2 regions of the Streptosporangium sp. DT93 genome follow, and region 1 is predicted to be linked to the other one. Evidence: riboswitches for the same ligand, from Rfam matches in the RefSeq annotation. Region 1 holds a riboswitch; the other holds the start of a gene.
What was found. A riboswitch is a leader RNA that binds a small molecule or an ion and turns the genes downstream of it on or off. The one in region 1 is predicted to bind glycine.

Region 1 (14,563 bases):
GGCCGACGTCGAACAGCCCCACCAGGGTGAACGCGTGCCGGGCGTCATCGGCGTCCAGGACGGTGACGGCGTCGCCGACGCGGAACCCCCGCTTCCTGGCGGTGCCCTCGTCGAGCACGACCTCCCGCCCGTTCCGCGGGACGTGCCCCGCGACGACGGCGGTACGGTTCAGTCTCCCCTCGGGGAGCGAGATCCCCAGCGTCGGGTAGTCGCCGGTGGCCTTGCCGTCCTTGCCGATCAGGGCGGACGTTCCCCGCACCAGCCCCTGGGCGTCGGCGACGCCGTCCGTGGCGCGAATCCTCTCCAGGGTCGCGTCCGAGACGAGTGCCTCCTCGTCGCCCTTGCCGGGCGCGGGCAGGACGGCGACGTCCAGCCGGTCGGCCGCCGCGGAGAACCTCTGGGTGTACGCCGCGTCGATGGTGTCGGTCAGCACGAACGTGCCCGCGATGAACCCCACGCCCAGCGCGATGGCCAGCGAGGTCAGCGCCAGGCGCAACCGGTGCGCGCGCAGCCCGGCCAGCGTGGTCCTCAGCACCTCACGCCTCCAGCTTCATCAGCGTGTCCAGCACCGACTGCGGCGTCGGCCCGGCCAGCTCGTCGACCAGCAGGCCGTCCCGCAGGAAGATCACCCGGTCGGCGTAGGAGGCGGCCACCGGGTCGTGGGTGACCATCACGATCGTCTGTTCGAGCTCGCGTACCGACGTGCGCAGGAACGACAGCACCTCGGCGCCGCTGCGCGAGTCCAGGTTGCCGGTCGGCTCGTCGGCGAAGATGACCTGCGGCGAGCTGATCAGGGCGCGGGCGACCGCGACGCGCTGCTGCTGCCCGCCCGAGAGCTCCGAGGGCCGGTGCCCCAGCCGTTCGCGCAGGCCCACGGTGTCCACCACCCGGTCGAACAGGGCGGGGTCGGCCATCCGGCCGGCGATGTCCAGCGGCAGCCGGATGTTCTGCTCGGCCGTGAGCGTCGGCAGCAGGTTGAACGCCTGGAAGACGAATCCGATCCGCTCGCGGCGGAGCATGGTGAGCTTCCTGTCGTCGAGCCCGGTGAGCTCCACGTCCCCGACGCGCACCTGCCCGCCGCTCACCGTGTCCAGCCCGGCCAGGCAGTGCATCAGGGTGGACTTGCCCGACCCCGACGGCCCCATGATGGCGGTGAAGGCACCCGTGGAGAACGCGACGTCCACGCCCCGCAGCGCGTGCACGGCGGTGTCCCCCCGGCCGTACACCTTGGTCAGGCCCCTGGCCGTCACGGCCGGCGCCGCGCCTCTTCGGGCGTCCCACGCGCCGACCTCTCCGGTGATGGTCACGACAGCTCTCCTCGACGACGTACGACGTTATGACGCAGGAAACGCTATTGACGTGGAGAGGCGGATCCATCAGGCATTAGGCCCGACCTGGGGCCGTGCGGGGGGCGCCCGGGGGAGGAGGGGCGCCACCTTCGTCGTACGGCCGCCTCGGCCGTTCGGCCGAGAGACACCGGGCGGCCGGGGCGGTGACGACGGTCGGCACGGCGGTGAGGGGCGGGGCAGAGCCGGTCGGAACCGGACCGGCGGGGACGCGGGGGACGGGCGGGGCCGGGGTCAGTCGGCCGAGTGGGGGGTCACCAGGCCGGTCTCGTAGGCGTACACGATCACCTGTGCCCGGTCCCGCAGGCTCAGCTTGGCCAGCACCCGGCCCAGATGCGTCTTGACCGTCGCCTCCGCCAGCTCCAGCCGACCGGCGATCTCGGTGTTCGACAGTCCCCTCGCCACCAGCACCAGCACCTCCCGCTCCCGGGCGGTCAGCCCCGACGACGCCGCGGGCTCCGCCGTGCCCGAGGCCCCCGCCGACGGGAGGTGCGCGACGAAACGCTCCAGCAGCCGCCGGGTCGTGCTGGGCGCCACCACCGCGTCCCCGCTGTGCACCGAACGGATCGCGCTCACCAGGTCCGAGGGGGGCACGTCCTTCAGCAGGAACCCCGACGCGCCCGCCTTCAACGCCGCGAAGGCGTAGTCGTCCAGGTCGAAGGTGGTCAGGATCAGCACCCGGGGCCCCTCGGGCGCCGAGCGGATCAGCCGCGTCGCCTCCACCCCGTCCATGACCGGCATCCGCACGTCCATCAGCACCACGTCGACCGCGACCCGCCCGGCCAGCGCCACGGCCTCGGCGCCGTTGCCCGCCTCCGCGACGACCTCGACGTCGGGGTGGGCGCCGAGCACCATCCGGAACCCGGCGCGGAGCAGCTCCTGGTCGTCGACGAGCATCACCCGGATCACCTCGCCGCTCATCGGGCCGCCTCCCGCTCCCGGCCCGCGCCGTTCCCTGCCGGGCGATCCCGCCCCGCCGCCACCCGTCCGAGCCGTTCCCGTCCGAGCCGTTCCCGTCCGAGCCGGTCCCGGTCCCGGTCCCGGTCCCGGTCCCGGTCCCGGTCCCGGTCCCGGTCCCGGTCCCGGTCCCGTGGAGTCTCTCCGGGCCGGTCCTCTCCCACCGGAGAACGGTCCGGGCCGTCATACCGGCCGTGCCTCGTCATGCCGTCCGCTCCGTCATGCCGTCCGCTCCGTCATGCCGCCCGCCCCGTCCCGGCCCCGGCGATGGGGAGCCGTGCCACCACCCGGAAGCCGCCGCCCGTACCGGGCCTGGCCTCCACGCTCCCGCCGAACATCGCCACCCGCTCACGCATCCCCACCAGGCCGTGCCCGCCCTCGTGCTCCGGCGCCGAGGCGCCCCGGCCGTCGTCGGTCACCCGCAGCAGCAGATCCCGCACGCCGTACTCCATCTCGACCGTGGCCCTGCTGACCGGGCCGCCGTGCTTGAGGGTATTGGTGAGCGCCTCCTGGACGATCCGGTAGACCGTGAGCTGCTCCCCCTCCGGGAGGTCCCTGACGGTCCCGGACACCCGCAGGTCCACCGGCAGGCCGGACGCCCGCACCTGCGCCACCAGCTCGTCCAGCTGCGCCAGGCTCGGCTGCGGCGCGTACTCCCCCCGCGCGTCGTCGGCCCGCAGCACGCCGACCATCCGCCGCATCTCCGCCAGCGCCCTGCGCCCGGTGGCCGAGACCGCCTGCATCGCCCGGCGCGCCTGCTCCACGTCGTGGTCGATCGCGTACCCCGCCCCGTCGGCCTGAACGATCATCACGCTCACGTTGTGCGCGACCACGTCGTGCAGCTCGCGGGCGATACGGGCCCGTTCGGCCGCCGCGGCCAGCCTGGCCTGCTGGTCGCGCTCGTGCTCGGCCCGCTCCGCCCGCTCCTCGAGCCCCTCCAGGTAGCGGCGCCGGGTGTTGGCGTAGATCCCCGCCATCCAGATCGCGGCCGGGAACACCGACACGGTCGCGAGGACGACCCCGCTCCCCGCCTCCTCGGCGGACGGCCAGGTGAACGCCAGGAACAGGCCCAGCTCCACCACCAGGCCCGCCGCGACGGCCCAGCGCAGCGAGCTCCGCGACGCCACCCCGTACATCGCGATGAGGACCGAGACGTTGAAGAACAGCGGCTGGACGCCGAGCATCCACTGGAGGAAGCAGGTCGCCGAGATGATCGCGAAGACCGTGACGGGGCGCCCGCGCAGCCAGAACAGCGGCGCGAACAGCAGGATCCCCAGCCCCGCGAACCACCACGCCTCCAGGCCCGCGGCCTCCCAGGCGGTGGTGCCGCTCCCCACGGCCACCACGTTGAGCAGCGAGACCAGCAGGAACGGGACCAGCCAGAGGGCGTCGATGATCCTGGGATGGCGCCCGCTCCAGGCGCGTAGTCTGCCGAACACACCACCACGATACGTATCACCAGATCAGAACCCTTCCCCCTGAAGGGGGAAGTGGGTGTACGACCCAGGTCGCACATCCGGCACCGCTTACACGGGCCTTACGGCCCCTACGGCACGATGGTCTTTGGGAGCACCTTCAGGGGTGAGTAAAGGGAGCAGTTTGTGGTGATCAGTCACAACGACGACGGGTCACGCGGTCGCTGAGAACGGGCCGCGTGACCTTTCGTTTTCTCCCCGGTGTTCCCGGCGGTGCGCGTTCCGCGCCTTCGCGGGTCCCCGCGGGGAACACGCCGCCGGGCGACAGGGCCTGCCGGAGCCTTCCGGCCCCGCACCGTCGACGGCCGTGAATTCTTCTGTAGGGCCGTCGGGATTCGAACCCGAACTGGCACGGACCTAAACCGTGTGTCTCTGCCGTTGGACTACGGCCCCTGGAGTTTCCCCGCGCGTTTCTCCGCCGTGAACCACGATTCGGGCCGAGAGAACGGGGGATTTCTTTTCTTTTGTCGGCCGGCCGCCATTGATGCGGTGAACGTTCGGTGTCGATTCCCGGCCGCGCCGAACGTGTTCGATCCTACATCCCGTGCGCCCCCACGGCATCCCCATTACGATCAGGAGGCCCCTGAGCTGCGCGGGATCCGCCGTCGGCCCCACGGACGGGAACCCGTTCCGGACGGCGACGGCACAGTGAGGCTTTCCCCGGCGGGGAACGGCCCCGTGAAAGCGGGACGTGTCATTGTGAAGCGCGGCGGCCGACGGCGAGGCGGGTGCGGTCGTCGCTCACGGGATGACGCCGACATGGCACGGGCCGGGGCTCCCCGGGCATTCCAGAGCATTCCCGGGTATTTCACGTGTGCGACGCGTATTCGACGGCACGCCCCGGGATCGTACGACGGATTCGACGATTCCCGGGGCCCGCTCACGTCGTGTCACATGACGCGGATGACGCGGACGGTCAGCCGAGGCCGAGCTCGCGGCGGAGGCGGGCCACGTGGCCGGTCGCCTTCACGTTGTAGAGGGCCTTCTCGACCTTGCCGTCGGCGTCGACGACGAAGGTGGAGCGGATGACCCCCATGGTGGTCCTCCCGTACATCGTCTTCTCGCCGTAGACGTCGTAGGCCCGGTGGACCTCCAGGCCGGGGTCCGACAGGAGCGGGAAGGTCAGGGCGTCGTGCTCGGCGAACTTCGCGAGCTTGGCCGGGGTGTCCTTCGAGACGCCGAGGACGGCGACCCCGGCCGAGGTCAGGGAGTCGAGGCTGTCGCGGAAGTCGCAGGCCTGCTTCGTGCAGCCCGGGGTCATCGCGGCGGGGTAGAAGTAGAGGATGACGCGCCTGCCGCGGTAGGCCTCCAGCGACACGGTGGTGCCGTCGGCGGCGGGAAGCGTGAAGTCCGGGGCGGCGTCGCCCGGCTCGAGTTTCATGATGGTCCTCCGAGGAATGGTTCCCGGGTCAACCTACCGGCCCGCCCGAAGTGCCGAGGGTGGACAGGACCTGACAGACTGATCGACGTCGAGGTGTAGGGGAGGACAGCCATGGCGGACACCGATCCCGCGGAGCTGGAACGGCAGATCGAGCGCACACGTGCGGAGTTGGCGCAGACGGTGGACGCCATCGCGGACCGGGTGAGCCCCAAGCGGGTCGCGGAGCGTGGCGTGGCGAAGGTCAGGGCGAACGCGGAGCACCTGGTCGCGCAGGTCGGTGACCTGGTGAGCGGTGCGGCCGGGCCGAAGCCGGTGCGGGTCGCCGGCGAGCCGGACGACCTGTGGGAGGAGGACCGGCCGGATCTGGCGCCGGTCCTGATCGGAGTGGGGGCGGCGCTGGCGCTCGGCGCGATCATCATGCTGTGGAGGCGTCGCAACCGCTGACGGACACGTTCGGCGCGGGGGTCAGAGGAAGGCGTGGCCCTCGCCCCGGTAGGTGGGGACCTCGTCGGCGATCCCGTCCTCCTCGATCAGGTGCAGGCTGGTGAAACGCTCGCAGAGCTCACCGGCCTTGGCGTGCCGGAACCAGACCCGGTCGCCGGGGCGCAGGTCCTCGGCGGCCTCCCCGATCAGGGGGGTCTGGACCTCCCCGGCCCCCTCGTCGGGGTCGTAGCGCAGCCCGTACGGCAGGTAGGGCTGGGGCAGGCGGTCCCGGCCGGGAGGCCCGGAGGCGGTGTAGCCGCCGCCGAGGACCGTGACCACGCCCGGGGCGGGACGGCGCACCACCGGCAGCGCGAACAGGGCGGCGGGCCTGCCGGTGAAGTTGCGGTAGAAGTCGAACAGGCGGGGGTGGAAGAAGCCGGAGCCCGCGGTGATCTCGGTGACGGCACGCTCCCTCGCGGTCTTCTCGATGCTGCCGGTGCCGCCGCCGTTGACGAACTCCAGGTCGGCGACCTGGCGCACGGCCTGGACGATCCGGCCCCTGCGGGTGATCAGCTCGCGCTGGGAGCGGGACTGCATCCAGCGGACGGCCCGGGCGCGGGCGGGCCTGCCGGGCAGGTCGTCGCCGACCCCGGCGATCTGCGCCTCGTACGCCATCACGCCCACCAGGCGGAAGCCCGGCCGTTTCGCGATCTCGGTGGCCAGGTCGACGGCCTGGCCGATGTCGCGGACGGGGGAGCGGCGCACGCCGGCCCGGAACCGGCCGCCGAACGCGAGGTAGCCCGCGTCGACGTCCAGGCAGACCCGGATCTCCTGGCGGTCGCGGACCCCGGCCACGGCGGCCTCGATGAGGTCGAGCTGCTCGTCCCGGTCCACCATGACGGCGATCTCCTGGGCGACGCGCGGCGTGGCGGCCAGCTCGGCGAGCGCGGCGCGGTCCGCGGTGGGGTAGGCGACCAGGACGTCCCGCATCCCGGTGGAGACCAGCCAGAGGGCCTCGGGGAGGGTGAAGGCCATGATCCCGGCGTAGCCGTCCATGGCGAGGATCCGCTCCAGCACGGCCCGGGAACGGACGGACTTGCTGGCGATCCTGATCGGCTTGCCCGCCGCCCGCCGGGCCATCGCCGCCGCGTTGGCGCGCAGCGCGGGCAGGTCGACGACGGCGAAGGGGGGATCGAGGTGGGCGGTGAGCCGGTCGTAGCGCTGGCGGTCGTCCATGTCCGCAGGATAACCCGGCGACAACGAATATGAGTAATGTTCACATTGTCTCCGGGGTGATCAATTCTCCCGCCGGGGAGGGCACAGGAACGGGCAAGTGGGCGGGGGAACTCCCGTCCGGGGCGGCCGGGGCGCGTACATCTGAACGAATGACGACTACTCTCCAGGACATCCTGGCGGGCTCGGGGAGCGGTGGCGGCTCGGGGAGCGGCGGCTCGGCAGGTGGCGGCGCGGCCGGCAAGGCCGCGGGCGAGCAGTTCCAGGAGGTACGCCGCAGGTCGCTGCGGCTGCTGCGGCCGGGCAGGACCCCGGCTGGCGTCCCCGCGGCCCTGACGGCGTCCGCGCTGCTGTCGCTCTCGGCCTCGACGACGGTGGGCCTGCTGATGGGGTCGCCGGTCGCGCGGGAGCCCTACCGGCTGCTCGTCGAGGGGCCGGGCTCGTGGAGGTGGTCCGATCCCGCCGTCCTCGCCGTCGCGGCGCTCGCCATGGCGGCGGGCCTGGCGATGCTCGCCCTCGCCGTCCTGCCGGGACGGCCGCGGCTGGTCCCGCTGGAGCCGGGCGACCCGCACCTGGTGATCGGCATCACCCGGTCCGGTCTCCGCCGCACGCTGCGGGAGGCCGCCGAGTCGGTGGAGGAGGTGAACCGGGCCCGGGTCCGCCTCGCCTCGCGGGTCGTCGAGGTCACGGTCTTCACCGGCGCGGAACGGACCGGGCCGGTCCTGCGCCGGGTGGGCACCGCGGTGGGCGACCGCCTGGCGGGCCTGGGCTCGATGTACGGCGGCGACGTCACGGTGCGGCTGTGCCGCCGGGGGAGCAGGTGAGGCCGTACGCGGGCAACCGGATCGGCCTGGCCGCCACCGGCGCGGCGCTCGGCTGCGCCGGGCTGTACGCCTTCCTGCGGGGACGCGGCGACCTTCCCGGCCACCGCCCGGACACCCGGCTCGCGCACCGCGGCCTTCCCGGATGGCTGGCCGAGCACCCCTGGCAGGGGTGGCTGGCCGCACTGACGCTGACGGTGCTGGCGGTCCTGGCGGTGCGGTGGCTGCTACACGCCCTGGGGTGGGGACGGTGCGGCAGGCGGGCCGGGACGGGGACGGCCGTGCTCGGTGTTGCCCTTAAAGAAGTCGAAGGGCTCACCCGGGTCGGGGTCAGGCACGTACGGGACGAGCGGCTGCGCGTCACCGTGTGCTGCGCCCCGGGGACCGATGTCGGCAAGCTGGTGGCGCGGCTCAACCGGGACGCGGTGGGGAAGGTCCGACGGGCGCTCGGGGAGGTAGAACTCGGCGTGCTGGTCCGGCTGCACGTCCGGCGTCGCTGAGGCCCGGTAGGACCCGCCGTACCCGCCGTAGGACCCGTTGTGCGAGCCCCCGTGGGGCCCGCCGCCGGTCTCGTCGTGGGCCTGCCTGCCGAAGAGCGGCGCCCCGTACGCTCCCTGCGGGCCGTGTCCCGGCATCGCCCCGGCGATCCCTCCGGTCCCGCCGTACGCTCCCGGCGACCCCTCCGCGGTGCCGCCCTCGTGGTGGGCCACCTCGTGGACGGGGCTGGCGTACACTGGCCGGCCGGACGCCCAGCGGTGGTCCTCCGCCCCGTCGTACGGCGCCTGGTCGTCCGGCCCTGTCGTGTCGGGGTCGCCCCCGGGGCCGTCCCCGGGATCCGTCCCGGCGTCGTCGTGCGGGTGGCCGGGCCCTCCCGGGGCGCGCTCCCGCTCGTGTCGCTCCTCCTGCCGCTCCTCGTGCCGCCGGGAGCCGAAGGCGAGCCCGGCGGCCAGGCAGAGCAGCGGGAGGGCGGGCACGACGTAGCGGTGGTCGAAGGCGGCGATGAACGGCGGCAGCACCAGCAGCACGGTCCCGGCCGTCCACGGCAGCAGCACCGCGCCGCCGAGCCGCCGCGGCCGCCGCAGCACGCCGACCAGCCCGACCAGGCAGATCAACGCGAGATAGGGACCCCGTACGTAGCCGTACTCCTGGTAGCCGCGCAGCAGCCCCGCGTACGGCTCGACCAGGACCGGCGCCCCCGAGGCGCCCTGGTAGGCCACGGTGAGCTCCTCGGCGGTCCTGCCCTGCGAGGCGGTCCCGGCGGGGAAGGGCCGGGCGCTGCCGGGGAAGACGTAGGCGCTCTGCGGCCCGGGGACCGGGTAGACGCGCCGGTCCCAGTCGAAGATGTGGGCCACGTCCGCCAGGCCGGTCCGCAGGAAGTCCACGGGCTGGGCCATGACGGCCCGGGTGGCGAAGGCCCCGGCGAGGGCGTCGCGTTCGGCCCAGCTCCCCTTGACCTTGTTCAGCGGCGAGTCGCCGTCCCAGATGTAGAGCGGCGGCGCCTTGCGCGCGTCCCGCGGCTCGGCGGGGCACAGGGCGGCCTCGGGGCCGGGCGGCCGGATGACGGCGCAGTCGGCGAAGGTCATCGTCCGCGCCCACAGGAACGCGTTCCCCCGGGTCAGCCCGTAGGTGCCGTGCTCGGAGGCGAACCAGGCCGCGTACCCGCCCAGGCCGATCGCGGCGGTCAGCGTGGTCGCGGCGACCGCCCGCCACCCGGCGCGGCGGACCGTCAGGCAGACCGCCACGACGGCGATCAGCGCCAGCCCCACGGTCCGGGTGACGGTCGCCGCGGCCAGCAGCGCGCCGGCCGTCGCCGCGACCCACGTCGCGGGGCGCCGCCGCCACAGCAGCAGCGTGACCGCCACCACCGCCAGGAACTGGAAGAGCAGGTCGGCCATGACGAGGTGTTCGAGCTGGACCTGGTGGACGTCGAGCAGCACCGGCAGCGCGGCCAGCGTCGCCCCCCATCCCGGCAGCCCGCCCAGCCTGCGCAGCAGCAGGTAGACGCAGACGGCCACGGCCAGCCCCAACAGGTGCTGGACGACGACCACGGCCTGGACGCTGGAGAGCGGCTTGAGGATCCACAGGAACAGCGCGTACCCGGAGGGACGGGACTCCAGGGGGCGCGGGGAGAGCCCGGCGTTCAGGTAGACGAAGGAGTCGGCCCAGAACCACAGGGCCGGGCGGTAGCCGAGCACGGCCAGCGCGCGCACCCCGCCACCGGCCAGCAGGGCGAGCAGGAAGACCCGGTGCGAGACCAGCAGGCGCAGCACCCGCCGGCCCCGGGAGGGGGTGGCCGGACCGGAACGGCGGGAGGGGCTCACCGCGTGCGTTCCCGTCACCACCACGACCTCCATCGTCCCGCGGATGAGGTCACCCAGCATAGGCGTGGTGCCGCGGACTGCCCTACGGGATGCGAGATTTGGTGTCGATCGGGACATAAGGAACGGAAGGGGCCGCGACGCGGCGGCCCCGTTCAGCACTCGACGACGTTCACCGCGAGTTCCGCACGTCGGTCTCGCGCCGGTCCCGCCGGGCGAGCCGGTCCCATTTCAGCACTCGATGACGTTCACCGCGAGCCCGCCGCGGCTGGTCTCCTTGTACTTGTCGAGCATGTCGCGGCCGGTGTCGCGCATCGTCTTGATGGCCTTGTCCAGCGAGACGAAATGGCGGCCGTCGCCGCGCAGCGCCATCCTGGCCGCGGCGATGGCCTTGATGGCGGCGAGCGCGTTGCGCTCGATGCACGGGATCTGCACCAGCCCGCCGATCGGGTCGCAGGTCAGGCCCAGGTTGTGCTCGATGCCGATCTCGGCGGCGTTCTCCACCTGCTCGGGGGTGCCGCCCATCACCTCGGTGAGCCCGGCCGCGGCCATCGAGCAGGCCGAGCCGACCTCGCCCTGGCAGCCGACCTCGGCGCCGGAGATCGAGGCGTTCTCCTTGAACAGCACGCCGATCGCCCCCGCGGTCAGCAGGAAGCGGATCACGCCCTCGTCGTCGGCGTCGGGCGTGAAGCGGTCGTAGTAGGTGAGCACGGCGGGGACGATGCCGGCCGCGCCGTTGGTGGGGGCGGTGACGATCCGCCCGCCCGCGGCGTTCTCCTCGTTGACCGCCAGCGCGAACAGCGACACCCAGTCCATCGTCTGCAGCGAGTCCTTCTCCTGCGTCTCGCTGCGCAGCTGCCGGTGGAGCTGGTGGGCGCGGCGGCGCACCTTCAGGCCGCCGGGCAGCACGCCCTCCTTGCCGATGCCCCGGTTCACGCACTCGGTCATGACGTGCCAGAGGGTGAGCAGCCGCTCGCGGATCTCGGCCTCGCTGCGGCCGAAGGCCCGCTCGTTCTCCAGCATCAGCCCCGAGATCGACAGCCCGGTCTCGGCGCACCGGGCGAGCAGCTCGGCGGCCGTGCCGAACGGGTGGGGCACGACCGTGTCGTCGGGCTTGATCCGGTCGGCGCCGGTGGCGTTCTCGTCCACCACGAAACCGCCGCCCACCGAGTAGTAGACCCGCTCGCGGAGCGTCTCGCCCGACTCCGACAGGGCGGTGAAGCGCATGCCGTTGGGATGGCCGGGCAGCGAGATCTTGCGTTCGAAGACGAGGTCCTCGCCGACGACGAAGGGGATCTCGTGGGAGCGGTAGAGGGTGACGGTGCCGGACTCGCGCATGGCGGCCAGCCGCTCGTCGACCGTGTCGATGTCGACCAGCTCGGGCTTCTCACCGGACAGGCCGAGCATCACGGCCTTGTCGCTGCCGTGTCCCTTGCCGGTCAGCCCGAGCGAGCCGTACAGGACGGCGCTCACCCGGGCGGTCTTCTCCAGGAGCCCGTCGCGGTGCAGGCCGCGGGCGAACCTGTGGGCCGCGGCCATCGGGCCGCCCGTGTGCGAGCTGGACGGGCCGATTCCGACCTTGAAGAGATCGAAGACGCTGATCGTCATCTGGGTCCTTCCAGCGTGGGCGGCCACGCGCGCCCGGGGACGCGCGTGGCCCGGGTGTGACGGAGCGGGAGGTTCAGGACTCGCCCGAGGTGAGCGCGGCGTACTCCTCCGGCGACAGCAGGTCGTCGGCGGAGCCCTCCAGGCGGATGCGGAACAGCCAGCCCTCCCCGTAGGAGTCGGCGCCGACCAGCGAGGGGTCGTCCACGGCGGTCTGGTTGACCTCCACGATCTCACCGCTGACCGGTGTGAAGATGTCGCTCACCGACTTGGTCGACTCGACCTCGCCGACGGTGTCGCCGGCGGTGACCGTGCTGCCGACCTCGGGGATGATCTGCACGTAGACCACGTCCCCCAGCGCCTCGGCGGCGTAGGCGGTGATCCCCACGGTGAGGGTCAGGCCGTCATCCACTCCTGAGACCCACTCGTGTTCCTTGGTGTAGTGCAGGTCCTCGGGAATGCTGCTCATTGTGTCCTCCTGTAGAAAGGCAGTGCGACGACCTCGACCGGTTCGCGGCTGCCCCGGATGTCGACGGCCAGTCCCGACGACAGGCCGTTGTCCACGTAGGCCATGGCGATGGGCCTGCCCAGCGACTGCGAGGGCGCTCCGCTGGTGACCTCCCCGACGACCGCGCCGTCGGCGGCGGCCACCACCGGATACCCGTGCCGGGGCACCCGGCGGCCGTTCGTGACCAGGCCGACCAGGCGGCGGCCCGGCGGGACGTCCCTGAGGGGTTCGAGGGCGGCCCGGCCGACGAAGTCGCCCGGCTTGTCAAACCTCACCACACGGCCCAGCCCGGCGTCGAACGGGGTCAGCGCGGCCGAGAGCTCGTTGCCGTAGAGCGGCATGCCCGCCTCCAACCGGAGGGTGTCACGCGCGGACAGGCCGGCCGGGATCAGCCCGTGCGAGGCGCCGGTCTCGCTGATGGCGCACCAGATCGCCTCGGCGTCCCCGGACGCGACGAACAGCTCGAACCCGTCCTCACCGGTGTACCCGGTACGGGCGATGAGCGCCTCGCGGCCCGCGACGGAGGCGGGCAGGCCCGCGTAGTACCTGAGCCCGCCCAGGTCGGCGTCGGTCAGGCCGGCCAGGATCTCCGCCGAGCGCGGGCCCTGGATCGCGACCAGCGCGTACCCCTCGGAGCGGTCATCGGTCACGGCGTCGAAGCCCTTGGCGCGGCCGGCCAGTTCGGCGGCGACGCGCGGGGAGTTGGAGGCGTTGGCGACGACCATGAACTCCTCGGGGGCCAGCCGGTAGACGATCAGGTCGTCCAGCACGCCGCCCTCGGTGTCGACGATCATCGTGTAGCGGGCGCGGCCGGGCTCCAGCGCGGACAGGTGGCCGACCAGCGCGTAGTCGAGCGCCTCGGCGGCCTGCGGGCCGGTCACGAAGATCTCGCCCATGTGGGAGAGGTCGAACAGGCCGGCCGCCCGGCGGACCGCGTTGTGCTCGACGGACTCGCTGCCGTAGCGGAGCGGCATCAGCCAGCCCGCGAAGTCGGTCAGCGTCGCGCCGAGAGCCTCGTGCACGCCGCGCAACGGCGTAGATCGGGACATGTGCACACCTCAGGCAGGGGACAGATGAGATCATCCTCCCCCTCTGTCATGGGTGCCTGAGAGTTTCATCCGGTTTTTGCCCGGACTTTCACCTTCGGCGAGGCCACGGGGCCTGCTTTCCAGAGAGCACCTACCCGCACGGTCCTTTGCCTTGAGAGGTTCGCGGGGAGGGCTTGCTCCTTCAGGGGTCCTGGCCTGGATGTCAGGACGCTCTCCCGCGCGGGATTCATCGGTGTCACCGCCACCCTAACCGCCCGCACCGTCCGAGCGGAATCCCCCGCCCCGGCCGGCTCCCGTGTCAGGGGGCGCCGGTGTCCCGAGGCCGGTGCTCGGCGCAGTCCACGCGCAGCTCGGCGTCCCCGAAGGGGGGGGCGAGTCTCTGCCCGGTCGGGCCGGTCAGGGGGCGGCGTGCCGGACCAGGGCCTCGAACAGGGCCGACTCGTCGTCGGCCTCGGGGTGCCACTGGACGGCGACGGCGAACGGGTGGTCGTCCAGCTCCACGGCCTCGATCGTGCCGTCCTCGGCGTGGGCGGTCACGGTCAGGCCCTCGCCCGGCCGGTCCAGGGCCTGGTGGTGGTAGTGGGCCACGTCCACGGTGTCGGTCCCGAAGACCTTCGACGTCCGGCTGCCGGGGGCCAGGCGCACCGGCATCCTGCCGTGGCTCCCGGGTGCCGGGGCGTGCCCGGAGTGGCCGACCACGTCGGGCAGGTGCTGGTGCAGGGTGCCGCCCAGGGCGACGTTCAGGATCTGCATGCCCCGGCACACCCCCAGGAAGGGCAGGCCCCGCTCCAGCGCCGCCCGGACCAGGTCCAGCTCGGCGTCGTCGCGGAACGGCCGGACGTGACCGGTCCTGGCGTGCGGCTCCTGCCCGTACCGCTCCGGGCCGACGTCCCCGCCACCGGCCAGGATCAGCCCGTCCAGCCGCTCCACCAGCGGCGCGGGCTCGCCGGCCGGGGGCAGGATCACCGGCTGCCCGCCCGCGCGGGCCACGTGGTCGACGTAGTCGTAGGGCAGCAACGCCGTCGTCGTCTCCCACACGGTGAACCGGGCGGGCTCGACGTAACAGGTGATGCCGATGACGGGACGGGACATGATCTTTTGCCTTACCTTGCTCTTTCCCGGAAACCCGGGATGTTCTACAGCGGGGTGACGTACGCACCGGAGATGCCGCCGTCCACCAGGAACTCCGAGCCGGTGATGAAGCTGGCGTCGTCCGAGGCGAGGAACGCCACCGCGGCGGCGATCTCGGAGGCCTCGGCGAAGCGCCCCAGCGGGACGTGCACCAGGCGGCGCTGGGCCCGCTCGGGGTCCTTGGCGAACAGCTCCCGCAGCAGCGGCGTGTTCACCGGCCCCGGGCAGAGCGCGTTCACCCGGATGCCCTCCCGGGCGAACTGCACGCCCAGCTCGCGCGACATGGCCAGCACCCCGCCCTTGGAGGCGGTGTAGG
Region 2 (14,563 bases), on a different contig from region 1:
CCAGCCAGCGCTCCAGCTCGGCGATCAGCTCCAGGTAGCCCCGGGTCTGCTCCTCGGGGGCGTAGGGGTGCAGGCCGGCGAACTCGGGCCAGGTGATCGGCTCCATCTCGGTGGTCGCGTTGAGCTTCATCGTGCAGGAGCCCAGCGGGATCATCGACCGGTCGAGCGCGACGTCCTTGTCCTGGAGGCGGCGCAGGTAGCGCAGCATCGCCGTCTCGGAGCGGTGGGCGTGGAAGACCGGGTGGGTCAGGTAGTCACCGGTGCGCGCCAGCGCGGCGGGCAGCGCGTCGTGCGCGGCGGCGTCCAGGTCCGCCGGGACGATCCCGCCCACCTCGAAGGCGGCCAGGACCTGCTCCAGGTGCAGCAGCTCGGTCCGCTCGTCGCAGGTGACGCCCACGTGGTCGTCGTCGACCAGGCGCAGGTTCACCCCGTTGTCCAGGGCGGTGGCGACGACCGCCGCGGCCCTGCCGGGGACGTGGGCGAGCACGGTGTCGAAGAAGGTGTCGTGCACGACCTCGACGCCGCCCTGGCGCAGCCCCTCGGCCAGCACCACGGCGTGCCGGTGGACGCGGCGGCCGATCCTGCGCAGGCCCTCGGGGCCGTGGTACACGGCGTACATGCCGGCGATCACCGCGAGCAGGACCTGCGCGGTGCAGATGTTGCTGGTGGCCTTCTCCCGGCGGATGTGCTGCTCGCGGGTCTGCAGCGCGAGCCGGTACGCCGGGCGCCCGTCGGCGTCCTGGGAGACGCCGACCAGGCGGCCGGGCATCTGACGCTGGAGGCCGTCGCGGACCGCCATGTAGGCCGCGTGGGGGCCGCCGAAGCCCAGCGGGACGCCGAAGCGCTGCGAGGAGCCGATCGCGATGTCGGCGCCGAGCTCGCCGGGGGCGGCCAGCAGGGTGAGGGCGAGCAGGTCGGCGGCGGCGACCACCTGGGCGCCGCGGGCGTGGGCGGCCTCGGCCACGGCGCGGAAGTCGCGCACCCTGCCGCTCGCGCCGGGGTACTGCACGAGCACGCCGAAGCAGTCGGGCAGCTCGCCGGACAGGTCGCTCTCGAGGAGCTCGATGCCGAGCGGCTCGGCGCGGGTGCGCAGCACCGCCTTGGTCTGCGGCAGCGCGTCGGCGTCGACCACGAACACCTTCGACGGGCCGCGGCCCGCGCGCCGGGCCAGGGTCATCGCCTCGGCGGCCGCGGTGGCCTCGTCCAGCAGGGAGGCCCCCGCCACGTCCAGGGCGGTCAGGTCCGAGATCACGGTCTGGAAGTTCAGCAGGGCCTCCAGGCGGCCCTGGGAGATCTCCGGCTGGTAGGGCGTGTACGCGGTGTACCAGCCCGGGTTCTCCAGGAGGTTGCGGCGGATGACGGCGGGCGTGATCGTGTCGTGGTAGCCCAGGCCGATCATCGAGGTGAGCACGGTGTTGCGCCCGGCCAGGACGCGCAGCTCGGCCAGGGCCTCGGCCTCGGAGGCCGCCGGGGGCAGGTTCAGCCGCCCGGCCGAGCGGATCGCCTCGGGCACGGCCACCGCGATCATGTCGGCGACGGAGGCGAATCCGACGGCCTCCAGCATGCGGGCCTGCTGGTCGTCGTCGGGCCCGATGTGGCGGGTGGCGAACGGCGGGGCGGCGAGCTCTGCGAGCGGGGACAGATCGGTCATGGAAAGCCTCCCAGACGGGGTGGAGACCGGCGCCGGGCGCGGGCGTGCGGCCGGAGTCTCCCCCTCTGTCATCACGGCTGCCGCCGCGACCTGAGAGCTTCACCTGCCCGGGAAAGGGAGGCTTGCACCGTCGGTGAGGCACACCTGGCCGGCGTGCCTGCTTTCCAGAGTTGCCTCGTCCGTGCGGTACAGGGTGCCTGAGAGATTCCGGGGAGGTTGCTCCTTCGGCGCCCCGGCCGTGCCGGGGTCTCTCCCGCACAGGGTCAATGGCGAGTCCGAGCTTACCCGGTTCGCCGCGCCCTGCGGCGGCGGGCCAGCTCATCCGCGTGATGATCGCCTAAAGGGCCGCCGCCCGACTCCGCACGTTCGCCGGGAAGATCCGCCAGAGAGCCCTCCACCTCCTGCCAGACCCGTCCGAGCGCTATGCCGAAGACTCCCTGACCGCCCTGGAGCAGGTCGATGACCTCGTCGGGCGAGGTGCACTCGTAGACGCTCACCCCGTCGCTCATCAGGGTGATCCCGGCGAGGTCGTTGACGCCCCGGTCGCGCAGGTGCTGGACGGCGATGCGGATCTGCTGGAGGGAGACGCCGGTGTCGAGGAGGCGCTTGACGACCTTGAGGACCAGGATGTCGCGGAAGCCGTACAGCCGCTGGGAGCCCGAGCCGTGCGCGGCCCGCACGGTGGGCTCGACCAGGCCGGTGCGCGCCCAGTAGTCGAGCTGCCGGTAGGTGATCCCGGCCGCGGAACAGGCCGTCGGGCCCCGGTAGCCGAGATCGGCGGGCACGTTCACCGGTTCCCCGTCGAACAGCAGACCCTCTTCACCCGCGCGCTGACGTGCCGACTGGCGCCGTTCCGGGTCATCCTGATCGGCGTTTCTACCCTCGCCGCTGCTGACCGCCACGCGGACCTCCGGCTTTCTCTCATCCCACGGCCTGATCTGGGGGTTTACGCACGGCCGTGGGGTTCACTTGCACCGTAGAACTGGGGCCAAGTCCAGTCAACGACCCCACCCGGCGCGTCGTGAAGCGTAAATGCACCGAAATTCCTACCCCGCGCGGCCGAAGTCCTCGGGCGTGATCGTGTCAAGGAACTCCCTGAACTTCTCCACCTCGTCCTCCTGGTCGTCGGGGATGATCACCCCCGCCTCCCGGACCACCTCCTCGCTCGCGAAGATACGTGCGCCGGTGCGCAGTGCCAAGGCGATCGAGTCGGAGGGACGGGCGCTCACCTCCACCCCGTTGGAGAAGACCAGGTCGGCGAAGAAGATCCCGTCGCGCAGGGCGACGATGTTGACCGTGTTCAGCCGGACGCCGAGCCCGTCGAGCACGTCCCTGAACAGGTCATGGGTGAGCGGCCGAGGCGGTGGCTCCTCGGCCTGGGCCATGGCGATCGCCGTGGCCTCGGTCATGCCGATCCAGATGGGCAGGTAACGCTCCCCCTGCGCCTCCTTCAACAGGACGATCGGCTGGTTGGAGGGCATCTCGACTCGAACGCCCACGACCTCCATCTGCAACACGGGCTGCTCCGCTTCGCTGGATTCCGACCGGTTTGTTCAACGTAACACTCGTGGGGGTACGAGTGCCTGGTCAGGTTCTCACCGGCCCAGTGCCCCACGAACGCCCGAACGCAGGAGTGAGGCGTGCAATTCCAGCAACAGGCCGGAGATCTCCCTGGCCGTCTCGTCGGCCCGGTCGATCGCGCCCGGTCCCCGGCGGCGCAGCAGGGGCGCCACGGCCTGCTCCACCAGCCCGGCCTCGCGTTCCGCGGCGGCCCTGACGGCCCGCAGGTGGCGGGCGCGCAGGCCGAAGGCGGCCAGGGCGCCGACGCTGCGGGCCACGGCGAGCGCCTCGGCGTCGTAGTAGCGGGCCACGGCGGCCAGCAGCCCGTAGTCCTCCAGCTCGGCGAGGGTGTCCTCGTCGAGCTCGGCGGCGCGCAGCAGCTCCTCGCGGGTGAGACGGACCTCTCCCGGCCCCTCGTCGGGGACGGCCCGCGGCCGGGCCGCAGGGCGCTCCTCGCGGTCGGCGGCCTCCAGCCGGTCCTTGATCACCCGTAGCGGGAGGTAGCGGTCCCGCTGCTCGCCGAGGATGTAGCGGAGGCGTTCGACGTCGGCGTAGGTGAACTTGCGGTACCCGGAGGGACTGCGCTCCGGCTCGATCAGCCCCTCGCCCTCCAGGAAGCGAATCTTGGAGATGCTGACATCGGGGAACTCGCCCTGCAGGAGAGCGAGCACCTCCCCGATGCCCATGTGCGCACGAGCGGCCTGCGAGCTCATCATCCTCCAGCGGCGCCGCGGGTGAGGAAGACCAGGCGGAACTTGCCGATCTGCACCTCGTCGCCGCCGTAGAGCGGGACCTCCTCGATGCGCTCGCGGTTCACGTACGTGCCGTTCAGGCTGCCGACGTCGCGGACGGTGAAGACCCCGCCGCCGCGCCGGTAGAACTCCACGTGGCGGCGCGAGACCGTGATGTCGTCGAGGAAGATGTCGCTCTCGGGGTGGCGGCCCACGGTGGTGAGATCGCTGTCGAGCAGGAAGCGGCTGCCGGCGTTGGGGCCGCGCATCGCCACCAGCAACGCGCTGCCGGGAGGCAACTGCTCCACGGCCTGCCGTTCGGCGAGGAGCGTCTCCCCGGTCTCCGCCTCGTAGGCCTCGATCCCGGAGAGGGAGATCGTCGACGTGCTGTCTCCGGGTGTGTCGGACCTGGTAAGCGGCGACCCGCATCGAGAACAGAAACGGGCATCCTCAGGGTTGGCATGACCGCACTGCGTGCAGTAGACGCTCGGCATCGATCGGCTCGGCCTCCTACCGCGAAGACGCGGCAACGGTGCTCAGTGATGCGCGCGCCTCGCTTCTTCGCTTCTCAAGGGATTTCTCAGACTGCGAATGCCGCAACATACAGTGATGAGAAGCGAAGGTCAAGGCTGACGCTGAACCGCGGGTACGGTCGGTGACAAAGTTACAGCGGGGTACGTCCCCGGTCCATGGTGCCGCGCTGTGTTTGTCGCATTCGCTCGGTCCACAACGCCCGATAAAGTCTTTAATGCACTTCATATCCCTTTTCAGGGTTTCCCGGGGTGTCCCGTCGGCCTCCGGACGGGGCGGGGAGACCGGCTCACCCGGGGACCGGCCTTCCAGGAACCGTCCTTCCGGGGACCGTCCTTCCGGGGACCGTCCTTCCGGGCGTGTCAGCCGCCGGCGGCTTCTTCCACCACCCGCGCCCAGCGTTCGATCATGGCCTGGGCGGAGTCGACGTCGAAGCCCTCGGCCCACAGGTGGGTGACCGCCTCGGTCGGGTCGGGCAGCACCAGGGCCCAGCCGCCGTCCTCGGCGACCACCCGCACCCCGTCGGTGGTGTCGATCAGGTGGTGCTCGGCGGCCTCGATGACCGAGCGCATCACCGCCCCCTTGGCCGCCCACGGGGTCGGCACGGTACGGCGCAGCAGCCTGGCCTCGGGGATCCTGGCGTCGATCTGGCTGAGCGAGAGGCGGGTCCTGGCCACCAGGCCCAGCAGGCGCAGGAACACCGCCAGGCCGTCCACGGTGGGGCCGAACTCCGGCACGATGAAGCCCCCGCGCCCGTCCGCGGCGAAGATCATCTCAGGGCCCCTGGCGGCGGCGGTGAGCGCGTCGATGGCGGTGGCGGTCCACTCGGCCTGGACGCCGTGGAACCTGCAGACCTGCTCGGCCACCCGGGTGGTGGTGACCGGCAGCGCCACCCGGCCGCCGCGCCGCTCGGCCGCGACCAGGTCGAGCACCACCAGCAGGGCACGCTCCTCGCTGATGAGCTGGCCCATCTCGTCCACCAGCGCCACCCGCTCCCCCACCGGGTCGAAGCGCACCCCGAAGGCCGCCCTGGAGGAGCTGACCAGCTCCGACAGGCGCTGCAGGTCGCGCCGTCGCTCGGCCAGGGTCTCGGTGGGCGAGGCGTCGTCCAGGCGGTTGTTGACGGTCAGCACGTCCACCCCGACCCGGCCGAGAAGGCTGGGCAGCACCAGCGAGGAGGTGCCGCCGGCGCAGTCGACCACGACCTTCATGTCGGCGTCGCGGACCCCGCTGATGTCCACCAGGCGCAGCAGCTCGTGGGTGTAGTCCTCCACCGACCTGGCCGGGAAGCTCAGCTCGGCGATCTCGCCGGGGAAGGCGCGGCGGAACTCCTGGCGGGAGAAGACCCGGTCCAGCTTGCGCTGGGCCGGTGGGGACAGGTCCGCGCCGTTCTCGTCCATGAAGATGATGTCGACGCTCTGCGGGTCGCCGGGGGTGGTGCGCAGCGCGATGCCGCCGACCGCCTTCTCCCTGGCGGTGTGGAAGCGGGCCACCGGCAGCGGGGAGGCCTCCAGGTCGAGCACGTTGATCGCGCTGGCGTTCAGGGCGCTGATCACCGCCCGCTTCAGCGCCCGCGCGGCGCGGGAGGAGTCGCGCGAGGTGATGACCGAGGCGCCCTTCTTCAGCGTGGTGGCGTAGGCGCTGGCCAGCCGTACGCACAGCTCGGGGGTGATCTCCACGTTGACCAGCCCGGAGACCCCGCGCGGGCCGAACAGGTTGCGCTGGGCGCGCGGCTCCCAGATGACGCTGTTGTTGATCACCGCCCCGGCCTCGATGGTCTTGAACGGGTAGATCTTGACGCCGGAGGAGATGTACGCCTCGGCCTCGATGATGCACTCGTCGCCGACGACGGCGCCCTCCTCGACCCGGGCCCCGGTCATCAGGTCGGTGTTCTTGCCGATCACACAGCCGCGCAGGTGGGCGCTGGGCCCGACGTAGACGTTGTCGTGGACGACCGCGCGGTGCAGGAAGGCCCCCTCCCGCACCACCGCGTTGCTGCCCAGCACGGTGTACTCGCGCAGCTCCGCCCCGGCCTCGACCTTGGCGTAGTCGCCGATGTAGAGCGGGCCCTTCAGGACGGCGTCGGCGTCCACCGAGGCGCCCTCGGCGACCCAGACGCCGGGCGAGACCTCGAAGGCGTCGATGTCCACCCGGACCCGCCCCGACAGGACGTCGGCCTGGGCCTTGAGGTAGCTCTCGTGGGTGCCGACGTCCTCCCAGTAGCCGTCGGCCACGTAGCCGTAGAGCGGGGCCCCGCGCTCCAGCAGGCGGGGGAAGACGTCGCCCGACCAGTCCACCGGCTCCCCGGCCGCGATCTCGTCGAGGACCTCGGGCTCCATCACGTAGATGCCGGTGTTGGCGGTGTCGGAGAAGACCTGGCCCCAGGTGGGCTTCTCCAGGAAGCGCTCCACCCGGCCCCGGTCGTCGACGATGACGATGCCGAACTCCAGGGGGTTGGGGACGCGCTTGAGCCCGATCGTGACCATCGCGCCGTTCTCGCGGTGGAAGCGGATCATGTCGGTCAGGTCGATGTCGGTGAGCGCGTCGCCGGAGATGACCAGGAAGCGGTCGTCGCGGAGCCGGTCGGCGGCGTTCTTGACGCTTCCGGCGGTGCCCAGGGGGACGTCCTCGGTGGCGTAGTACAGGCTCATGCCGAGTTCGTCGCCGTCACCGAAGTAGTTGCGGACCAGGGCGGCCAGGAACTGCACGGTGACCACGGTCTCGGTGAAGCCGTGCCGCTTCAGCAGGCGCAGCACGTGCTCCATGATCGGCCGGTTGATCACGGGCAACAGGGGTTTCGGCTGGTTGGCGGTCATCGGCCGGAGCCGTGTCCCCTCCCCGCCCGCCATGACGACGGCCTTCACAGATCACCTCTTAAGGCGTTTGGCCTCGCGTGCCAGCTGACGCACCTGTACCCAATACAGCACGCCCGACCACCAGTACAGGCCGGTGCCCCAGATGGCCAGCGACCAGCCGACGATCCCGGCGAACGTGGCGTACCACAGGTCGTGGTAGGCGAGGAAGAGCAGGGGAAAGGCGTAGAGCAGGTTGGCGGTCGCGGCCTTGCCGAGGAAGTGCACGGGCAACGCCGGGCCGTACCCGAGACGGCGCAGGACGAGCGGGATGCCGAGCAGCATCACGTCACGCAGCGGGATGGCCAGGGCCAGCCACCAGGGAATGATCTCGCGCATGGCGAGGCCGAACAGGGTGGCCAGGATGTAGAGCCGGTCGGCCAGCGGGTCGAGCAGCCGCCCGAGCCTGCTGGTCTGGTTCCAGGCGCGGGCGATCTTGCCGTCCAGCCAGTCGGAGAAGCCCGCCAGCATCAGCAGCGCGACCGCCCAGCCGTCGGCCTTCGGGCCGAGCACCAGCCAGAGGAAGACGGGCACGCCCAGGAGCCTGGCCAGGCTCAACGCGTTGGGAACCGTCCAGATACGATCTTCGGCTCCCGATGCCTCCGGATTCACCGGCAGTCTCCCTCCCCGCGCCTGATCCCCGACCCTACCCGTGCCGGGACCGCGTGGCCGTACGGCCCGCCCGGGGCGGGGCGGGACGGGGCCGATGGCCGCGGCATGACCGAAATAACCGGTAATGACGCGTCGCTTGTCCCGCCGCACCCCTTAGCCTTCACAGCATGACCAATGACACCGCGCTCTTCCTGAGGCAGTGGATCCGCTCGCCGGGAACCGTCGGGGCGGTGGCACCGAGCTCGCGGCGGCTCGCCGAGACGGTGACCTCGTCCGTCCCGCACCGGGGCGACCCTGTGATCGTCGAGCTCGGCCCCGGCACGGGGGCGTTCACCGCGGAGATCCAGCGCCGCCTGGGGGGGCGTGGACACCACCTGGCCGTCGAGATCAATCCCAGCATGGCCGAGTTCCTCGCCTCCAGGAACCCGGGCGTGGACGTCGTGGTCGACGACGCGGCGCGGTTGCCGCAGCTGCTGCGGGAGCGCGGCCTGCCCGAGGCCGACGTGATCGTGAGCGGGCTGCCCTGGGCGGCGTTCTCCGAGGAGACGCAGGCCCGGCTGCTGGACGCGGTCACCGGGGCCATGGGGCCGAACACGGCCTTCACCACCTTCGCCTACAGCTTCGCCAAGCGCCTGCCCCCGGCGCGGCGCTTCCGCAGGCGGCTGTCGGACACGTTCGAGGAGGTCGTCCTGGGGCGGACGGTGTGGGGGAACGTGCCGCCCGCCTTCGTCTACCACGCGCGCAGGCCCCGCCAGGCGTCCGGCGCACCGGCCTGACGTCGCGCTCCCGCCGCCGGTGATCGTGACGACGCGGGTGACCTCTCCGCGGGAGAGCCCGCCGGTGGGGACCCTGTCGCGGGGAGGTCTTCGCGCTGGAGACGAACCGAACTTCGTTCTATCATTGCGGCCGCAACGAGAACGGAGCTGATCACGTGGACTTCACCCTTCCGGAGAGCGCCCTCGCCGTCCAGCGCGGCGTGGGCGACATCTGCGCCCGCTACGACCTGGACTACTGGCAGCGCTGCGAGAGCGAGAAGCGCTGGCCGGAGGAGGTCTGGCGGGACCTGGCGGAGGGCGGCTGGCTCGGCCTGGCCGTTCCCGAGGAGTACGGGGGCGGCGGCCAGGGCCTGCTGGAGCTGGCCGTGGCCACCGAGACCCTCTCGGCCTCCGGCTCGGCCGGAGGCTCGGCCTTCACCTACGTGCTCACCCCCGGGTTCGGCGCGCTGACCCTGGCCAGGCACGGCAGCGCGTGGCAGCGCGACGAGCTGCTGCCCCCCATGGCCGCCGGCGAGCTGGAGACCTGCTTCGCGCTGACCGAGCCGGACGCCGGGTCCAACGCCCTGGGCATCTCCACCTTCGCCCGCCGCGACGGCGGCGAGTTCGTCGTCTCCGGCCAGAAGATCTGGATCACCGGCGTGCAGCGCGCCACCTGGATGCTCCTGGTCACCCGGACCGTCCCGGCCGCGGAGGCCAGGCCCCGCAGCGACGGCATGACCGTCCTGCTGGTGAACGTCCCCGAGGCCGTCGCCGCCGGGCGGCTGTCCTTCCGGCCGATCCCGAAGATGGGGGCGAACACCACCCCCTCCAACATGGTCTTCGTCGACGAGCTGCGGGTGCCGGAGCGGAACGTGGTGGGCGAGGTCGACCAGGGCGCCCGGGTGCTGTGGGACATCCTCAACCCCGAGCGCATCCTGCTCGCCGCCTCCGGGCTCGGCGGCGCCGAGGTGGCGCTGCGGGTGGCCGTGAGGTACGCCAAGGAGCGCGAGGTCTTCGGCCGCCCGATCGGCGCCAACCAGGCCATCGCCTTCCCCCTCGCCCAGGTCAAGGCGAAGATCGAACTGGCCAGGCTGATGCTCTACAAGGCCGCCTGGCTGTTCGACCGGGGGCTGCCGTGCGGCACCGAGGCCAACATCGCCAAGCTGACCGCCTCCCAGGCGGCCTGGGAGGCGGCCGACCACGCCTTCCAGACGCACGGCGGGATGGCCTACTCGCTGGAGTACCCGGTGGCCCGGCTGCTGGCCGACGCCCGCATCGGCCGGGTCGCCCCGGTCACCGAGGAGCTGCTGCTCAACCACCTGGCCACCCAGGTGCTCGGGCTCCCCCGCAGTTTCTGACCGGTTGCCGTGCGCGGCAGGGGGAATGACCACCGTCGGCAGGTCCGGGCGAGCACGAGGGAGTGGCCGATGTCCACGTACGCCAGCACGGTGGTCGACGCCTCCGCCGACGAGGTGTGGGGGTATATGAGGGACTTCGGCAACCTGGCCGAGTGGCTGCCCGGGATCGACCTGTGCGTGATCGAGGAGGGCGGCGGCTCCCGCCCGGGCACGGTGCGCAGGCTGGAGGGCCTCGGCGGCGTCTACAGGGAACGCCTGCTCACCCTCGACGACGACTCGCGCTCGGCGACGTACGAGATCCTCGAGTCCCCGCTGCCGGTGCGCGACTACCGCGCGGTCTACCGGGTGTCGCCGGTCACCGACAGCGGCCGGGCGTTCGTGGAGTGGTCGGCCACCTTCGCCGCCGACGACGTGGCGAAGCTGGACAAGGTCGTCGTCAGGGGCGTCTTCGAGCCCGGCCTGGCCGCCCTGCACGGAAGGTTCCGGCCCGGCGCGTGAACGTGGACCCGGACGTGGCCCCAGGGCGTGCGCACGGCACCTGAGCCGCGCGCACGACGTCCGGACGGCGGCTTCTCCCACCGTCGTGTCGTCGTCGCGGCCTGAGCCGCGCGCACGACGTCCGGACCCGCGTACGGACCCGCGCGTGAACCCGCTCAGCCGAAGGACGGCGGGCGCTTCTCGCGCAGGGCGCGCACCCCCTCGGCGACGTCCGGGCCGGTGAACCCGAGGAACTCCATCGCCAGCGAGGCGTCGAAGGAGGGACCGGCCAGGCGGAGCCAGTTGTTGAGGGAGTACTTGGTCAGCCGGATCGCCTCGGCCGAGCCCTCGGCCAGCCGCACCGCGATCTCCAGGGCCCGCTCGTGGACGAGGTCGTCGTCGACGCAGAGGCTGACCAGTCCCATCGCCTCGGCCTGCTCGCCGGTCACCGGCTCGCAGAGCAGCAGGTGGTACTTGGCCTTGGCCAGGCCGCACAGCAGCGGCCAGACGATGGCGGCGTGGTCACCGGCCGCGACCCCCAGCCGGGTGTGGCCGTCGATGATCCGCGCGGTGCGGCCCGCGACGGAGATGTCGGCCAGCAGGGCCACGGCGAGCCCGGCGCCCACCGCCGGGCCCTGGATGGCCGACACGACGGGCTTGGAGCAGTTGATCACGTTGTAGACGATGTCGCGGGCCTCGGTGAAGACGCGCATGCGGACGGCGTGGTCGCGCGTCATCTCCTCGATCATCGACAGGTCGCCGCCCGCGGAGAACGCCTCGCCCTCGCCGCGGACGAGCACCGCGCGCACCTCGTCGTCGCGGTCGGCCTCGCGCCAGATCTCGGCCAGCTCGCGGTGGCCGGTCATGTCCACCGCGTTGAGCCTGCGCGGCTCGCTGATCACGATCCTGAGCACGCCGGGGGCGGCCCAGTCGGTCCTGAGCTTCTCGTACTCCCTCACCGGAACGCCTCCCTCAGGCGGGCCGCGGCGTACTCGCGCGCCTCGACGGCCTGGTCGAAGAAGCCCGGCAGGCCGAAGAACCCGTGGATGGCCCCCTCGTACCTGCGGGCCTCGACCGGCACCCCGGCCTTGGCGAGCTGGGCGGCGTAGGCCTCGCCCTCGTCGCAGAGCGGGTCGCACTCGGCCGTGATCACCGTCGCCGGGGCCAGCCCCGCCTTGTCGGCCAGGCGGACCGGGGCCAGCCGCGGATCGGCCGGGTCCCCGCCGTAGCAGGAGACGAACCAGGCCATCTCATCGGCGCCGAGCCCGAAGCCGGTGGCGTAGGCGCGGTAGCTCGGCGTGTCCATCGCCACGTCGGCCACCGGGTAGACGAGCACCTGGTGGACCAGGCGGAGCCCGGCGTCCCTGGCCCGCCAGGCGGCCACGGCCGCGAGGTTGCCCCCGGCGCTGTCGCCGCAGACCGCGACGCGTCCGGGGTCGGCCCCGTAGGCCTCGGGGCGGGCGAAGACGTCTGCGACGACGCTCCAGGCGTCGTCGGCCGCCGCCGGGAAGGGGTGGTCGGGGGCGAGCCGGTAGTCGACCGAGATCACGACCGCGCCGGTACGCGCCGCGAGGTCGCGGCCCAGCGCGTCGTTGCGCTCGACGCTCCCGAAGACCCAGCCCCCGCCGTGCAGGTAGACGAGCGCGGGAAGGGGACGGTCGCCCTCCTCGGGCCGGTAGACGCGGACCGGGACGCCGTCGGCCAGGTCGTCCCTGACCAGCGGGAGGGGGACGATCGGGCCGCGCTGCTCGGCGAAGGCGTCCAGCGTCCGGAGCTGCGCGATCGCCTCGGGGGTGAGCGTCGAGAGCGGGACCCCGAGGTCGGTCCGGAAGAGTTTCAGGTAGGCCTCGGCCTGCGGGTGCAAGGGCATGAACGCACCATACCCGCCGGGCTCCGGAACGATCAGGGGCGGACGGCCCCCAGCAGCGCCTCGACGAGCCGGTTGTCGCCGGTGCGCTCGGGGTGCCACTGCACGCCCAGGCCGAAGCGGTGCCCCTGCAGCTCGACGCCCTCGACGACCTGGTCGTCGGCCCAGGCCACGGCGAGCAGCCCGCCGCCCAGCCGCCTGATCGCCTGACGGTGCGGGGCGGTCACCTCGGCCCGGTCGCCCAGCACCCGGCCGAGCCCGCTGGAGGCGCCGATCCTGACGAGGTGGGGCCCCGGGGCGGCGTGCCGGTCGTGGCCGACCACGTCGGGCAGCCACGGGATCAGGTCCCCGCCCTGGGCGACGTTCAGCACGTGCATGCCCCGGCCCGTCGCGAGCAGCGGCAGGCCGGCCCGGACGGCGGCGCGGGCCAGCGCCAGCTCGAAGCGGTCGCGGTGCGGCTGGGGGGCGCCGGCCCGGTCCTCGGGGGCGGCCCCGTACAGGGTCGGGTCCAGCTCGCCGCCGTCGGCCAGGATCACCCCGGACAGGCCCCGGACGTAGGCGTCGGCGCCGCCCGGGCCGAGCGGGGGCAGCAGCACCGGCGCGCCGCCCGCCTTCTCCACGGCCCTCGCGTACGACGCCGGCGACAGGACCGCCTCCTTGACCCAGTCGCTCCAGCGGGCGGCCTCGAGGTAGGCGGTGATACCGATCAGGGGTGGGGACATGCGTTCTCCCAGGGCCGTACGCGATACGGCACCCCCGGTTTCGGACAGTACCGATCCCATCTCCAGCAGACCCCTATCATGACGCACCCTATTTCGGTCATGTCACACATCTGAGGTATCAGTGTCGTCTCGCCGGGAGACCTCAATCGTCACCCCGGGGCGAGTTCACGGGCCCGGCCACCGGGAACGCGGAAACGACTTTCCCTCCCACCACCCGTAAAGACACGAATAAATTTGAACGTGATTCTTTTTCGGCTTTAACGGCGAACCGGATTCGGTAATGACACAAAATAACATCACCATTACCGAGAGTTAGATTTCCCACCATATTGATGAGAAACGGTTGTGACGGTCTCATGGTGATGGAAGACTCAAATATCGAGTGACCAGGTGCGCCGGGGCCGCCTGTCACTCGTCACCCGGAACCGTCAGGGAGGTGGATCTGCATGATCGGGCCATGGTCCGGTCAATTAGGGTGGGTTCGTTAAATGTCGTTGAATCCGCGTCTTGTCAAGGAAAGTTTCGCCCTTATCGAACCCGTCGCGGACAAGGCCGCGGCGTACTTCTACGGGCGCCTGTTCGTCGAGAACCCGCAGCTGCGGGCGATGTTCCCGCCCGCGATGGACGTCCAGCGCGACCGCCTGTTCGGCGCGCTGACCAGGATCGTGTGGAGCGTGGACAGCCCGGACGGCATGTCCGCGTTCCTCGGCCAGCTCGGCCGCGACCACCGCAAGTACGGGGTGGTCGCCGAGCACTACACCGCCATCGGAAAGGCGCTGCTCGCCACGGTCCGGCGCTTCGCCGCCGAGATCTGGGACGCCGAGATGGAGGCGGCCTGGGTGTCCGCGTACACCGCCGCCGCCAACCTCATGATCGACGCCGCCCAGGCGGACGCCGGGGTGTCGCCCGCCTGGTGGCCCGCCGAGGTGATCGACCACGAGCGCCGCACGCCGGACATCGCGGTGATCACCCTGCGGCTCACCCAGGAGATGCCCTACCTTCCCGGCCAGTACGTCACGGTGCAGACCCCGCGCTGGCCGCGCGTGTGGCGCATGTTCTCCGTCGCGAACGCGCCACGGCCGGACAACACCGTCCGCCTGCACGTCCGCGCGATCTCCGGGGGCTGGGTCTCCACCGCCCTGGTCCAGCACACCCGGATCGGGGACACCCTGACGCTGGGCCCCCCGATCGGCACCATGGTGCCCGTCGACTCCGGGCGCGACCTGCTCTGCGTGGCCGGCGGCACCGGACTGGCACCCATCAAGGCGATCGTGGAGCACGTGATCGCCTCCGGCCGCCGCCCCAACATCCACCTGCTCCACGGCGCCCGCACCGGCCGGGAGCTCTACGACCTGCCCGACCTGAGGCGGATGGCGGAGACCTTCCCCTGGCTGCGGGTGCTGCCGGTGGTCTCCGACGAGCCCGGGTACGACGGCATGCGCGGCCG

Region 2: linked by a shared signal. The riboswitch ahead of gcvP (aminomethyl-transferring glycine dehydrogenase) and the one ahead of gcvT (glycine cleavage system aminomethyltransferase GcvT) in region 1 are both predicted to bind glycine.

The regions. Positions count from the first base shown of each region.
Region 1 is NZ_JBNCLF010000007.1:238,151-252,713, reverse strand. Features, by position in the region: gene ACLQ2R_RS18125 (ABC transporter permease) at 1-535, opposite strand, end outside; gene ACLQ2R_RS18120 (ABC transporter ATP-binding protein) at 537-1,307, opposite strand; gene ACLQ2R_RS18115 (response regulator) at 1,581-2,267, opposite strand; gene ACLQ2R_RS18110 (sensor histidine kinase) at 2,540-3,742, opposite strand; tRNA gene ACLQ2R_RS18105 (tRNA-Leu) at 4,099-4,171, opposite strand; gene bcp (thioredoxin-dependent thiol peroxidase) at 4,695-5,159, opposite strand; gene ACLQ2R_RS18095 (DUF3618 domain-containing protein) at 5,271-5,603, shown strand; gene ACLQ2R_RS18090 (amino acid deaminase/aldolase) at 5,625-6,818, opposite strand; gene ACLQ2R_RS18085 (DUF6286 domain-containing protein) at 6,968-7,639, shown strand; gene ACLQ2R_RS18080 (hypothetical protein) at 7,864-10,017, opposite strand; gene ACLQ2R_RS18075 (L-serine ammonia-lyase) at 10,186-11,562, opposite strand; gene gcvH (glycine cleavage system protein GcvH) at 11,636-12,028, opposite strand; gene gcvT (glycine cleavage system aminomethyltransferase GcvT) at 12,025-13,116, opposite strand; glycine riboswitch at 13,150-13,245, opposite strand; glycine riboswitch at 13,246-13,344, opposite strand; gene ACLQ2R_RS18060 (gamma-glutamyl-gamma-aminobutyrate hydrolase family protein) at 13,513-14,208, opposite strand; gene ACLQ2R_RS18055 (3-oxoacyl-ACP reductase) at 14,253-14,563, opposite strand, start outside.
Region 2 is NZ_JBNCLF010000025.1:74,359-88,921, forward strand. Features, by position in the region: gene gcvP (aminomethyl-transferring glycine dehydrogenase) at 1-1,651, opposite strand, end outside; glycine riboswitch at 1,826-1,917, opposite strand; gene ACLQ2R_RS35205 (MerR family transcriptional regulator) at 1,933-2,553, opposite strand; gene ACLQ2R_RS35210 (bifunctional nuclease family protein) at 2,698-3,168, opposite strand; gene ACLQ2R_RS35215 (MerR family transcriptional regulator) at 3,247-3,897, opposite strand; gene ACLQ2R_RS35220 (FHA domain-containing protein) at 3,924-4,436, opposite strand; gene ACLQ2R_RS35225 (sugar phosphate nucleotidyltransferase) at 4,836-7,337, opposite strand; gene ACLQ2R_RS35230 (CDP-alcohol phosphatidyltransferase family protein) at 7,341-7,937, opposite strand; gene ACLQ2R_RS35235 (class I SAM-dependent methyltransferase) at 8,105-8,713, shown strand; gene ACLQ2R_RS35240 (acyl-CoA dehydrogenase family protein) at 8,869-10,050, shown strand; gene ACLQ2R_RS35245 (SRPBCC family protein) at 10,120-10,548, shown strand; gene ACLQ2R_RS35250 (enoyl-CoA hydratase/isomerase family protein) at 10,704-11,486, opposite strand; gene ACLQ2R_RS35255 (alpha/beta hydrolase) at 11,483-12,397, opposite strand; gene ACLQ2R_RS35260 (gamma-glutamyl-gamma-aminobutyrate hydrolase family protein) at 12,430-13,116, opposite strand; gene ACLQ2R_RS35265 (globin domain-containing protein) at 13,605-14,563, shown strand, end outside.